Regions from separate parts of the Aureimonas sp. OT7 genome, predicted to be linked through region 1. Evidence: riboswitches for the same ligand, from Rfam matches in the RefSeq annotation. Region 1 holds a riboswitch; the other holds the start of a gene.
The links. A riboswitch is a leader RNA that binds a small molecule or an ion and turns the genes downstream of it on or off. The one in region 1 is predicted to bind thiamine pyrophosphate.

Region 1 (3,854 bases):
GTAAAACCGAATTTCTGCTGAATATTGATTCGGATGATGTCCCCCTAAATGAGTGGATTCGGGATATCGTTAAGGCATTGGAGGCTAATCCGTCAGCGGTAGCCGCAGTGCCGTACCTTACGGCATTCAGCGATGGTAGAGATTTTCACCGTTGTGATGCGATGGAAGCCTATACCTACAGGCCCCTAGGTGAAGGAACGATCATTGCCCAAACGGACAACGTTCTCGGACACGCAAATTCTGGTGTTCGGGTACCCCTCGCTCAAGAACTAGGCGGGTGGGGCGCGCATGTGAAAGCCAAATACGAAGATTGGGCGTTTTACCTAGGAGCGGTCTCGAACGGTTACGGCATCGTCATAATCCCGCGCACAGGTTGCCTGTATCGCGTTCGTCCGAAGTCTATGGTCCGGACCTACGCAGATTGGGAAGGGTACCGGCGAATTTCAACTGTGACCTCGGGTCTATCTCGCTTCGAGGCCGTATCGTTGCAGCGCCATCTCCGTTCGGCCAAGGCGGTTCTGGAAAGCTTAGAGGCAAGATCTGCGAATGGGGCAGTGCAGTCCGCCGCCGCTTCTGCGGCGCAATCCGCGGAGCTGGAGCGCCTTAAATCGAGGAGGGTCCTTATCATAGCTGACGGAATGAAGCGCAGGTTACAACGCCACCCACTGCTTTGGGCGGTTACTATTAAAGCTTACCAAGCAACTTGGGCCGTGTCGCGGTTCGTTCTAGGAGCGACTCGACGCTAGGGCAAATGGTTTTTAAGAACCCGGTTCATTGTCTACCTATGACGATGGGCAACACACCGAAGGCGTTGATCCATGAGTGGAGTGGGACCATGGCGGGACCACACATAGGTGGAAGTGTGCAGCGCACTCTTTGTTCGCCCTAGAAAATATGGTGATCCCAGTTGGATTCGAACCAACGACCCCCAGATTAGGAATCTGGTGCTCTATCCTGCTGAGCTATGGGACCAGCCGGCGCGGACAATAGGCGAAGAGCGGCCGGCCGCAAAGGTGGAAAATGTCCGTGCCCAACTATTCGTATGCGCTGAAAATGGCGAAGGCGCGCCCCGCCGCAATCTCGATCTCGACCGGACCGAGCGCTTCGTTGGATTGGGTGAGGAGGAAGCCGAAGGGAAGCTCGATGTTGTCGAGAGGCCATTTGGCGCCCCGAATGCTCAGCCCGGAAAGGGCCGAGAACTTGCAGACCGAGAACTGCGTGCCGGGCCGCGCGGCGTAGCTGAGCGTCCGGCCGGGCACCAGCGGAAAGACATGCTCCCGTCCATCGAAGAGCCACAGCCTGTCGAACCGGTCCGCCACGGCGACAGCCAAGTTGAGGTTGGAGAAGGCGTGATCGGTGCGTGCGCCGCCAAGCGCCCCGACGATAAGCAAGTCCCGCGCGCCCCCTTCCGCCGCCATGCGCAGCGCAGTTTCTCCGTCCGTTTCGCCCTTGTCGCGCGGAAGGTCGTGACGTGGCACGAGCGGGTAGGCGTCCAGCGTCGTCGGATCGACCGAATCGAAATCGCCGACGATCAGGTCGGGCGTCACGCCCAGCGGGGCCGCATGGCGCAAGCCGCCATCCGCGGCGATGACGCGCCGGCCGGCGACCGCCTCGCACAGGGCGGTACCGGCGCTGATATCGCCTGCAAGCAAGAGGGCGAAAGAAGTCACGGCGGCGTTCCCTTGCGCTTGCGCCCGCGCGGGCAGGCGTTAAAATGGCGTCCACTCACGGGGTGCCCCATCCAGGGGCTGAGAGGCAAGAGCCAACCCGACGAACCTGATCCGGCTCGTACCGGCGGAGGGATGGGAGATGGCCGCCGGCACCGGCTGCCGCTTGCCCCTTCCGGCTACCATGGATGCCTCATGCGCACGTTGCTGCTGCCCTCCCTCGTTCTCGCGACCCTGGCGACCACCCCCCTGTCTCAAGCGTTTGGGCAGGATGCGGAGAAACCGGTCCTGACGGTCTATACCTATGACAGTTTCGTGCCGGACTGGGGGCCGGGCCCGCGTATCGAGACGGGGTTCGAGGCGATCTGCGGCTGCGACCTGCGCTTCGTCGGGCTCGACGACGGCGTCGGCATCCTCAATCGCCTGCGCCTCGAAGGCGAGGGCACCACGGCCGATGTCGCCCTGGGGATGACCACCGATCTCATCCCGGAACTGCGTGCCACCGGCCTGTTCGCGCCGTCGGGAATCGACCTGTCGACGCTGGATCTGCCCGTCGCCTACGACGATGCCGATTTCGTGCCGTTCGACTATGCGCCGCTGGCCTTCGTCTACGACAGCGAAACCGTCTCGACCGTGCCCGATAGTTTCGATGCCCTGATCTCCGGGCCGGCCGACGAGAAGATCGTCATCATGGACCCGCGCACCTCGACGCCCGGCCTCGGCCTGCTCCTGTGGATGAAGGCCGTCTACGGCGATGCCGCCGCGGAAAAATGGAAGGCGCTGAGCCCGCGTATCCTCACGGTGACGCCGGGATGGAGCGAGGCGTACGGGCTGTTCACCAGCGGCGAGGCGCCTATCGTCCTGTCCTATACCACGTCGCCGGCCTACCACATGGTCGAAGAAGGAAGCGAGCGCTACAAGGCCGCCCGTTTCTCGGAAGGGCAATACATGCAGGTGGAGATCGCCGGTATTCTCAAGACCTCCGATCACCCGGACCTTGCCAAGGCCTTCCTGGAGTATCTGGTGTCGCCGGAGGTTCAATCCTTCATACCGGTGACCAATTGGACCTTGCCGGTGGTGACGCCGTCGCAGCCCCTGCCGGACGCCTTTGGCAAACTCGTATCCCCGGCCAAGGCGCTGATGATCGACCCCGAGGACGTCGCCGCCAACCGGCAGGCATGGACGCAGGAATGGTTGCAGGCGATTGGCCGCTGACGCCATCCTGCAAATGAAACCGAGCGGCGGACGCCGGCTGGCCGCGACGATCGGCCTTGCCTTCATCGCCATGGTGCTGCTTGCGCCTTTCCTGGCGCTGCCGCTGGCCACCGGGGCACGGCCTGCTTTGGCTGTCGTCGCGGCCGACCCTTATGTCCACGGCGTGCTTCGCTTCACCCTGATGCAGGCGGGGCTTTCCGCGCTTCTGTCGGCAGTCTTCGCCTTGCCCCTGGCCCTGGCGATGCACCGCCGGGCCTTTCCCGGCCGGCAGCTCATCCTGCGCGTCCTGCTGCTGCCGCAGGCCCTGCCCACCCTTGTCGCGGCCCTCGGCATCCTCGCCGTGTTCGGCCGCTCGGGCCTGGTGTCCTCGGTGCTGGCGGCGGCCGGGATCGGCCGGCTGGACATCTACGGCCTGACCGGCATCCTCATCGCGCATGTGTTCTTCAACATGCCGCTGGCCACCCGCCTCATGCTCGCGGCCCTTTCGGCCATTCCGGCGGAAAGCTGGAAACTGGCGGGGCAATTGTCGATGGGGCGCAGGGCCACCTTCCGGCTCGTCGAGTGGCCGGCCATTCGCGCCAGTCTTCCCGGCATCCTGACGCTCGTCTTCATGTTGTGCGTCACCAGCTTCGCCGTCGTGCTGGTGCTCGGTGGGGGGCCATCGGCAACGACGCTGGAAGTGGCGATCTACCAGGCACTTCGCTACGATTTCGACCCGGCCCGGGTAACGGCGCTGTCGCTGCTGCAGATTGTCGTCGTATCCCTCGTGCTTGCGGTGTCGTCCGCCCTCGGCCGGTCGGACGGCGGCATCGCGTCGCTTGGGGGGCGGGCGCGCCGCTACGATCGTGACGGCCCCGCCGCCCGCGTGGTCGATACCGCCCTGATCGTCACGGGCCTTGCATTCATCCTGGCGCCGTTCGGCGCCATTCTCTGGAATGGCCTCGCCTCCGATCTTCGTGCGCTTGCGCTGCA
Region 2 (3,854 bases), 1.9 Mb from region 1:
CATTCGCGCTGCAGCAGTCGCAGTTCGGCGTGGCGCTTGCCTTCATCGGTACGGGCTTCCTGGTCGCCAGCAGCTTCGCGGGCCGGTTTCTGGCGGCAATGGGCGTCGGACGCCTGCTGGCTCTGGCGACGACAATCACCGGCATCGGCCTTGCCGGATTTGCCCTGGCACCCGGCTGGCCCGTCTTCCTGGCCTTCGGCCTGCTGGTCGGTTTCGGTGGCGGAGCCATCGATTCGGGGCTCAACGCCTACGCCGCCAGCCGCCTGTCGGCCCGGCACATGAACTGGCTTCATGCTGCCTTCGGCCTTGGAGCCGGGCTCGGCCCCTTTGCCATGACGGCGGCCGTGGGGCTTGCATCCTGGCGGTTCGGCTACGGTGCACTGGCCCTTGTGATGCTGGCGCTTGCGACGCTTTTCGTGGTGACACGCGGTGTCTGGGGCGCGGCCGTCGGCCATGACACTGCCGACGACGAAGCCAGCATCTCGGCCGGGCAGGCGATGCGGATCGGCCTGGTCTGGCTGCAGGTCCTCGCCTTCTTCACCTATGTCGGGGCAGAGATATCGCTTGGACAGTGGACCTACGCGATCCTGACCGAATCGCGCGGCTATTCCATCGAGATGGCCGGCTTCTGGGCCGGAGCTTTCTGGCTGGCCCTGTTTGCGGGCCGCATCGTCCTCGGTGCGCTGGCGGAAAGGATCGGCCCCGAGAGGTTGCTGCGGATCGCGGTGCTGGGCGCCTTCGTCGGCTATGTGCTGTTTGCCGTGGACCCCGCCGGACTCGGACCGGCGGGCCTGGTGATCGCAGGGTTCATGCTGGCGCCGATCTTTCCGCTGCTGATGCATCGCACGCCCCGGATGCTCGGGCTGGCGGCGCCGCACGCCATCGGCTTCCAGGTGTCCGCCGCCATGCTGGGCGGCATCGTGACCCCGGCCGTGGCCGGCATCATCGCCGACTATGCGGGACTTTCCGCGATACCCTACTTCCTGCTGGGCGTCGTCGTCATCAACGGCATTCTGATCGTGGCCTGCCTGAGCATGCCGCCATGGAAGGCCGCACGGGAAGGCTGACCCGGCTGGGCCAGGGGCACGGGCATCGGCGCTCAACCACCTTGACTTAGGTGCCCCAATGGTTAGCGTAGCCGCGTCCAAGGGGAGTTCCGGCAAGGAACTGAGAGGCCGACATCAGCGCGCGGCGACCCTACGAACCTGATCCAGTTGACACTGGCGTAGGGATGGAGTGAGCCGCTCTTCCGTGCATCGTGTCGCCGTACATCGGGCCTTTGGCCGATGCAGCGGCGTGCGCTCGGCCCGGCGGCCCCTTTCGATCGCTGCCCACGGCTGGATCTCCAATAGGGAGATTCACATGGATGCCATCACCCCCACCGTCACCTGCGGGCCGCTGCCCGCATCCACCAAGGTTCACCGGCCCGGCACGCTGAACCCGGAAATCCGCGTGCCGCTGCGGCAGATCGCCGTGCATCCGACGGCGGACGAGCCGCCCGTCACCGTCTACGACGCGTCCGGCCCCTATACCGACCCGTCCGTCACCACCGATATCGCGGCCGGCCTGCCGCGGCTTCGCCATGGCTGGCGCGGGCTCGAGGGCCGCGTCGAGCAGTATGAGGGCCGGCATGTGAAGCCGGAGGACAACGGCTTCGTTTCCGCCGCCAAGGCGACACCCGTCTTTCCGCTGGTGCACCGGCCGTATCGTGCCTTGCCCGGCAAGGCGGTGACGCAACTGGCGCTTGCGCGTCAGGGCATCGTCACGCCGGAGATGGAATTTGTCGCGATCCGCGAAAATCTCGGCCGGGAGCGCATGCGGGGCGCAGCGACGCGGGACGGCAATCCCTTCAGCGCCACGATCCCGGATTTCATCACGCCGGAATGGGTGCGCGACGAGGTGGCGTCCGGCCGTGCGATCATTCCAGCCAACATCAATCATCCCGAGCTGGAACCGATGGCCATCGGCCGCAACTTCCTGGTGAAGATCAACGCCAATATCGGCAATTCGGCGGTGACTTCCTCCATGGCGGAAGAAGTCGAGAAGATGGTGTGGGCCATCCGCTGGGGCGCCGATACGGTGATGGACCTGTCCACCGGCCGCAACATCCACAATATCCGGGAATGGATCATCCGCAACGCACCCGTGCCCATCGGCACCGTGCCTCTGTACCAGGCGTTGGAAAAGGTCGATGGCATCGCCGAGAACCTCACCTGGGAGGTCTATCGCGATACGCTGATCGAGCAGGCGGAGCAGGGAGTGGACTATTTCACCGTCCATGCCGGCGTCAGGCTGCAGCATATTCCGCTGACCGTCGACCGCGTGACCGGCATCGTCTCGCGCGGGGGGTCCATCATGGCGAAATGGTGCCTGCATCATCACCGCGAAAGCTTCCTCTACGAACATTTCGAGGAAATCTGCGAAATCTGCCGCGCCTACGATGTGTCGTTCTCGCTCGGCGACGGGCTTCGGCCCGGCTCGATCGCCGATGCCAATGACGCCGCCCAGTTCGCCGAGCTGGATACGCTGGGTGAACTGACGCAGATCGCCTGGGCGCACGACTGCCAGGTCATGATCGAGGGTCCGGGCCACGTGCCCATGCACAAGATCAAGGAGAACGTCGACAAGCAGATGGCCACCTGCGGCGAGGCGCCCTTCTATACGCTTGGACCCCTCGTCACCGACATCGCGCCCGGATACGACCACATCACCTCCGGCATCGGCGCGGCGATGATCGGCTGGTTCGGCACCGCCATGCTCTGCTACGTGACGCCGAAGGAGCATCTGGGCCTGCCGGATCGCGACGACGTCAAGGTCGGTGTCATCACCTACAAGATCGCGGCCCACGCAGCCGACCTCGCCAAGGGGCATCCGGCGTCGCGCCTACGCGACGATGCCCTGTCGCGCGCGCGCTTCGAATTTCGATGGGAAGACCAGTTCAACCTGTCGCTCGATCCGGAAACGGCACGCGCCTACCACGACGAGACGTTGCCGAAGGAGGCGCACAAGCTGGCGCATTTCTGCTCCATGTGCGGTCCGAAATTCTGCTCCATGCGCATCAGCCACGACATCAAGGCCGAGGCGCGCGCCGCAGGCATGGCCGCGATGGCGGAACGCTATCGGGACGGCGGCGATCTTTATATCGAGGCGCGGCCGGGAGAGGCTGCCGAGTGAGCGAGGTTACCGTCGTCGGCGCCGGTGTGTGCGGCCTCGTCGCCGCGACGGCCTTTGCCGAGGCCGGCTTTCGCGTGCGCCTGTGCGAAGCGACGGCGGAGCTGGGGGGCGACGCCGCCTCCTGGCTGGCCGGCGGGATGCTCGCCCCCCATTGCGAGGCCGAGTCGGCGTCCAGCGCCATCGTCGCGCCCGGGCTGAAGGCGATCGACTGGTGGCACGATCATGCAAGCTCGGTATCGCGCAATGGCACGCTCGTCGTCGATCCGGGGCGCGGCGGCGCCGAGTTGCGGCGCTTCGCGGCCCGCACGCAAGGGCATGAAACGCTCGATGCAGAGGCCGTCGCTTCCCTGGAACCGGCCCTCGATGGCCGGTTCCGGCACGCGCTGTTTTTTCCGGATGAAGCGCATTTGCAACCTCGGGTCGCTTTGACGGAGCTTGAATCCCGGCTGCGCCGGCACGGGGCGTCGATGGAGTTCGGCACGGTGGCCGATCCCCGGCAGATGGACGGCATGGTGCTGGATTGTCGCGGCGCGCGGGCCGATGCGCCGGGACTGCGTTGCGTGCGCGGCGAAATGCTGCTGTTGCGCTGCCCGGACGTTTCGCTAACGAGGCCGGTGCGGATATTGCATCCGCGCTGGCCCGTCTACGTCGTGCCGCACGGCGACGACAGGGTCATGGTG

Region 2: another riboswitch for thiamine pyrophosphate. It lies ahead of thiC (phosphomethylpyrimidine synthase ThiC); the one in region 1 lies ahead of thiB (thiamine ABC transporter substrate binding subunit).

Annotation. Positions count from the first base shown of each region.
Region 1 is NZ_CP062167.1:3,841,637-3,845,490, reverse strand. Features, by position in the region: gene IGS74_RS18400 (glycosyltransferase) at 1-746, shown strand, start outside; tRNA gene IGS74_RS18395 (tRNA-Arg) at 896-972, opposite strand; gene IGS74_RS18390 (thiamine diphosphokinase) at 1,035-1,670, opposite strand; TPP riboswitch at 1,719-1,820, shown strand; gene thiB (thiamine ABC transporter substrate binding subunit) at 1,863-2,882, shown strand; gene thiP (thiamine/thiamine pyrophosphate ABC transporter permease) at 2,896-3,854, shown strand, end outside.
Region 2 is NZ_CP062167.1:1,933,210-1,937,063, forward strand. Features, by position in the region: gene IGS74_RS09315 (MFS transporter) at 1-1,067, shown strand, start outside; TPP riboswitch at 1,138-1,249, shown strand; gene thiC (phosphomethylpyrimidine synthase ThiC) at 1,363-3,174, shown strand; gene IGS74_RS09325 (FAD-dependent oxidoreductase) at 3,171-3,854, shown strand, end outside.